Lacibacter sediminis: one gene and its partner. The protein of the gene in region 1 interacts with the protein of each later gene in a pairwise test. Links are inferred from orthologs where the notes say so. Each region holds a gene or a part of one and is shown in the gene's direction. Other genes may lie near its edges.

Region 1 (3,077 bases):
GACTAAGCAATTCTTTGATCTTAACCCTTTTGTTAAACATAAATGCTGAAATTTTGAGCGGCAAAGATAATCCTTGCTAACTATCCCGACTAATCAGGTCTCTTTCCTCGATAGGCTTTAATCCATTTCTCTATGTAATTGAGTTTTCTTTCGGGAGTTATCCTAATCATTAGGACAAATAAAACACCAAAAAACATCCATAATGTCATCAAAAAAATAATTGTATACATTGCTTTTAGAATTTTACCGCTCTTATTGAAAAAATTTAACCACATGTGATTTTGTCCTCCAATACTAAATAGGTCAATTCCTGTAATTGATTACTTCGACAAAATTGGCAGCTCCTCCTAATCATAAAAAGGACAAAAAAGAGGGGTTAAAGCGTTGTAAAGTGTATAAACAGAAAAAAGCAGGGTTGAAATTCAGAAGTTTAGAAAATAACATCGATGGGAGAGCTGTGGTAACAATTTTTTTCCTTTTTTCCAATTTTACCGTAACATTGCATTGGATTCCGACTGATATTTACAAATCCGATCTTCCAAAAGCTCATCAAATTCGGTCGTTCCAGGTTCCCTTAACTTTTATCAACACAAACTTTCAGATCTAAAAACAAGTTCCAGGTTTTACCATTCCGTGTTAATGAATTAATCTCTTATGTACGACATTCTACAATTGAACGATATGCTCGTTCCTGAGTTGCTAGACGTAGCTGAGCAATTAAAAATTGCTGGTGCTAAAAAATTAGATAAGCAACAACTCATTTATAAAATCCTCGATAATCAAGCTGTTATGGCAAGTGAAAACAAAGGCGCAGAAGAAAAGAAGCGCAAACGCATTGTAAAAACCACCACCGCTTCCGGTACTGAAGAAGCTGTTGTGGAAAGTGGCGATAAGGAAACGGCACCTAAGGTTCGCAAAAAGAAAGAGGATGCTCCGGCTCCGGCTCCTGCAGCAGCTCCTAAAAAGGTGCTTAAGAAAACAGAACTTCCGGAACCTATTATACCTCCTGGTTTTACATTGCCGGGTGAAGATGATTTTGTGGCAGGTCCACCTGAAATGGAATTAGGTGAGCAATTAGCTGAATCGAACCAGGAAGCTGAAAATCCGCAACCGAACGAGCGCCCGCAAAACCAACAACATCAACAACGACAGTTTCAAAATAATAAGCGTGAACAACCTTTCAACATTGAGTTTGATGGTGTGATACAAGGTGAAGGTGTGTTGGAAATGATGCCTGATGGATATGGTTTCTTACGCAGCAGCGATTACAACTATTTATCAAGTCCCGATGATGTGTATGTATCTCCATCGCAGATAAAATTGTTTGGTTTAAAAACCGGCGATACTGTTTACGGCTCTGTTCGTCCTCCAAAAGAAGGGGAGAAATATTTTGCCTTATTGAAGGTTGATACCATCAACGGAAAGCGTCCTGATGAAGTGCGTGACCGTGTGCCGTTTGATTATCTCACACCGTTGTTCCCTTTCGAAAAATTAAATCTTACAACTACTTCCAATAATTACAGCACCCGTATCATGGATCTGTTTACCCCAATTGGTAAAGGACAACGTGGATTGATCGTTGCCCAGCCAAAGACAGGTAAAACCATGTTGCTGAAAGAACTGGCAAATGCCATTGCAGAAAATCATCCTGAATGTTATTTGATGATCGTGTTGGTTGATGAACGTCCGGAAGAGGTAACTGATATGGAGCGCAGCGTAAAAGCAGAAGTTATTGCCAGTACGTTTGATGAACCTGCAGAGAAACACGTGAAAGTAAGTACCATCGCTTTACAAAAAGCAAAACGTTTGGTAGAGTGCGGTCATGATGTAATTATCCTCTTAGATTCCATTACACGCTTAGCACGTGCACACAATACCGTAGCACCTTCAAGTGGTAAAGTATTGAGTGGTGGTGTTGAAGCAAACGCCATGCAAAAACCAAAACAGTTCTTTGGTGCTGCACGTAAAATTGAAAATGGCGGATCATTAACCATTATTGCAACAGCGCTTGTTGATACAGGTAGCAAAATGGATGAAGTGATCTTTGAAGAATTTAAAGGAACAGGTAACATGGAATTGGCGCTTGATCGTAAGCTCGCCAACAGACGTGTATTCCCTGCAATTGATATTGTTGCTTCAAGTACACGTCGTGATGATCTGTTACTTGATAAAGACACTGCTAAACGTATGTGGATCCTGCGTAAGCATATGGCCGATATGAATACAGAAGAAGCAATCAACACCTTGTTACAACATATGCGTGGAACGAAAGACAACAATGAGTTCCTCATCAGCATGAATGGTTAATCAATCGAACAAAATAATTGTTATGAAATACTTTTTTCTTTCAGCTCTGTTATTCACCTTGATTGGTTGTGGAGATTCGCAGCAATCAGATAATGAAAAAGAAAGCAGCGAATCAAAAATTGAGATAAAAGGTGATTCCGGTGAAATAAAGATCAGTGAAGAAGGCATTTCCATTAAAGGAGATGATTCTGGCAGTATCAAAATCAATTCTACTGATGGTATTAAGATCGAAGGGAAGGATGGCAAAATAGAAATTAAAGCCGGTGACAGTGGAAATATCAAAGTGGAGAAGAAGGGAAAAGAAGTAAACATCCAGATCAAAGAAAATTAAATATAAAAGTCCTGTAGAAAACTGCAGGACTTTTTGCATTGTACTATGCTTCAACGGTTCGGTAACATCAGCAGGGCATTCGGAATGTTTGCGTTTATCGTTATGTGCTACGCCTGGTTTTTTACCAGCAATCTTGAACTTTTTCTTATTGCCAAACAACTCACCATTCTATTCTTCTGTATCTCACTTTTACTTTGGATTATATCAATTGTTGTTGCAAGACGAAATAAATAAATTTGCGTGTTGCTCTTATGGCTATTCAAAAAATTAATATCGAAGAATTTCTTTCGCTTGCTGCTACTTATCCGGTACTAGATGTGCGTAGTCCGGGTGAATACAAACATGCACATATACCAGGTGCATATTCATTCCCCTTATTTACTGATGAAGAAAGAAAAGTAGTGGGCACTGCTTACAAACAACAAAGTCGTGAAGAAGC
Region 2 (2,859 bases), 1.4 Mb from region 1 along the record:
CTAAAGTTGAAGAGTTAATGGCAGCGGTTGATAGCTTTATTCCTTTACCTCCAAGACCAATTGATCAACCATTCCTGATGAGTGTTGAGGACGTATTCTCAATCACTGGTCGTGGTACTGTTGCTACAGGTCGTATTGAGCGTGGTATTGTGAAAGTAGGTGAAGCAGTTGAAATTGTTGGTTTAATGGAATCTCCTTTAAGCTCTACAGTAACTGGTGTTGAAATGTTTAAAAAACTTCTTGATCAAGGTCAGGCTGGTGATAACGCAGGGTTACTCCTCCGTGGTATTGAGAAAAAAGATATCCGTCGTGGTATGGTTATCTGCGCTCCAAAAACAATCACTCCTCACACTGAGTTCAAAGGTGAAGTTTACGTATTGAGTAAGGAAGAAGGTGGACGTCACACTCCGTTCTTCCAAAAATACCGTCCTCAGTTCTACTTCCGTACAACTGACGTAACTGGTGAAGTTGAATTACCGGCAGGTACTGAAATGGTTATGCCTGGTGATAATACTAGCCTTACTGTAAAACTGATCCAGCCAATTGCGATGGAGAAAGGTTTGAAGTTTGCGATCCGTGAAGGTGGTCGTACAGTAGGTGCCGGTCAGGTAACTGAAATCTTAAAATAAGCTAAGGCAAGGCTTTTAGCTTACGCAAATGTTTTACATTTGCAATACATAAAACTAAAAGCTGTCCACCTCTTGGCGGATAGCTTTTAGCTTTCTACGGGCATGGTGCAACGGTAGCATACGGGTCTCCAAAACCTTTGATCTGGGTTCGAATCCTAGTGCCCGTGCTGATTAATCTGAAATTAAATCAGAACGAAACAATGAACAAAGTATCCGCTTATTTCAGAGACTCTTACAGAGAACTCCTCGAAAAAGTAACTTGGCCAACCTGGCAACAGCTTCAGCAATCGACTATGATTGTGCTGATTGCTACACTCATCATTACTGCTATCGTGTGGCTAATGGATCTGGGAATTGCCAGCGGTCTTCAAGCCTTTTATTCATTCTTCAAAAAGTAACATATGTCTGAAACTGCCAATGTGGAAACCAGTAAGTGGTATGTGCTTCGTGTCGTAAGCGGCAAAGAGAAGAAGGTGAAGGAATATCTTGATAAAGAAATTTCACGCAACGGTTGGGACAATATCGTTAAGCAGGTATTTCTTCCGGTTGAAAAAGTGTACAAAGTAGCCAATGGTAAGAAGGTTGTGCGTGAGCGTAACTTCTATCCTGGTTATGTAATGATTGAAGTTGAAAACGGAAAGATGGGGGATGATATTCGTGAAACCATCGCTAATACCAGCAACGTTATTCACTTTCTTGGTAAAGAAAATCCAATTGCTTTACGTAAAGCAGAAGTAAATAAAATGCTTGGCAAGGTGGATGAAATGGCTGATGCAAGTGGTATGACGATGAGCGAGCCGTTTATTGTGGGCGAAACGATCAAGATCATTGATGGACCATTCAACGACTTTAATGGCGTAATTGAAGAAGTAAATGACGAGAAGAAGAAACTGAAAGTAGCAGTAAAAGTATTCGGTCGTGCTACACCGGTTGAATTGAATTATATGCAGGTTGAAAAGCTTTCATAAGCTTACTTAATGATAAAAGAAAGTCCCCATCTCAAATGAGTGGGGACTTTTTATTTCTTGTAACATCAGCTTATGATTGTGCTTCGTCAGTAGTTGGCGTTTCAACTACTGGTGTTGCTTCAGCTAAAGGAAGTTCGGCCTGAACAGGAGCTGGTGCCGGAGCTTCAGCAGGAGCTGGTGCTGCTTTTGGCTTAGGAGTTGCTTTTTTCTTTGGAGCAGCTTTCTTCGCTACTTTATTAGGCGCTGCTTTTTTTGGAGCCGGCTTCTTTGCAGCTGGTTTTTTAGCAGCAACTTTTTTCTTGGCTGGAGCTTTTTTAGCAACCTTTTTCTTAGCAGCTTTTTTCACCACTTTCTTGATGGCTTTTTTCGCAGCTTTTTTAACGGCTTTCTTAGCAGCCTTCTTTTTAGGGGCAGCTTTCTTAGCCTTTTTTGCTACTTTTTTCTTTGGAGCAGCTTTCTTCGCTACTTTCTTTTTTGCCACCTTTTTTACTGGTTTCTTGGCAGCCTTGGCAGCTTTCTTTTTTGCTTTTGCCATGTGATTGATTTTTAAAGTTGTTTTTGGAGTTTTTTAGAATTGAGTTGAAAAATTAAATCAAATTATGCAGTCAGTAAAAAATAAAATCTCTTTTTTTTAAATGAGTAGATGAAGCATGCATTGAAAAAAGATAAAAACAAAACTGAAACAGTCGTTTTTGATTGGTATTTCGGAACACAAAATACTTGCTGAAAACCTTTGCCGGTAAGGAAATGAGCCTTACCTTTGCCATCCCAAAAAGTTCTTTATAGGAATTTATTTGTTTGGGAGTTGTTCACAAAAGTGAGTGACGCTATCACCAAAAAAACTTTTACAATGGCAAAAGAAATCACAGGATTTGTGAAGCTACAGGTAAAAGGCGGACAGGCAAACCCTGCGCCTCCTGTAGGTCCGGCCCTCGGTTCAAAGGGTCTTAACATCATGGAGTTCTGCAAGCAGTTCAATGCAAGAACTCAAGACAAAATGGGTAAAGTAGTACCTGTTTTGATCACTGTTTACTCCGACAAGTCTTTCGACTTCGTTATCAAAACTGCACCAGCATCTGTTCAATTATTGGAAGCAGCAAAACTTCAGAAAGGTTCTAAAGAACCTAACCGTGCAAAGGTTGGTAAAGTAACATGGGCACAGGTTGAAGAAATTGCTAAAGACAAAATGCCTGACCTCAACTGCTTTACACTGAATAGTGCTATGAGCATGGTTGCAGGAACAGCCCGCAGTCTTGGCCTTA

What was found. The genes of interacting proteins can lie anywhere in the genome.
Region 2: the proteins of rho (region 1) and nusG interact in binary tests that used the Escherichia coli proteins (3 or more experiments, as listed by UniProt). The link is inferred for Lacibacter sediminis from one-to-one orthologs.

The regions. Positions count from the first base shown.
Region 1 is NZ_CP060007.1:35,919-38,995, reverse strand. What follows is about bases 1-2,980. They hold rho (transcription termination factor Rho), read left to right. Parts: upstream 1-654; coding sequence 655-2,307; downstream 2,308-2,980. Other genes in these bases: mnmH (tRNA 2-selenouridine(34) synthase MnmH), read left to right, coding at 2,890-2,980; H4075_RS00160 (hypothetical protein), read left to right, coding at 2,330-2,638; asnS (asparagine--tRNA ligase), read right to left, coding at 1-40. Also shown: more of mnmH, read left to right, coding at 2,981-3,077. UniProt on the Escherichia coli protein: Facilitates transcription termination by a mechanism that involves Rho binding to the nascent RNA, activation of Rho's RNA-dependent ATPase activity, and release of the mRNA from the DNA template.
Region 2 is NZ_CP060007.1:1,479,744-1,482,602, forward strand. The notes cover bases 52-2,813. They hold nusG (transcription termination/antitermination protein NusG), read left to right. Parts: upstream 52-1,030; coding sequence 1,031-1,597; downstream 1,598-2,813. Other genes in these bases: tuf (elongation factor Tu), read left to right, coding at 52-629; secE (preprotein translocase subunit SecE), read left to right, coding at 830-1,027; H4075_RS06445 (hypothetical protein), read right to left, coding at 1,668-2,132; rplK (50S ribosomal protein L11), read left to right, coding at 2,448-2,813. In the rest of the region: more of tuf, read left to right, coding at 1-51; more of rplK, read left to right, coding at 2,814-2,859. UniProt on the Escherichia coli protein: Part of the processive rRNA transcription and antitermination complex (rrnTAC). The complex forms an RNA-chaperone ring around the RNA exit tunnel of RNA polymerase (RNAP).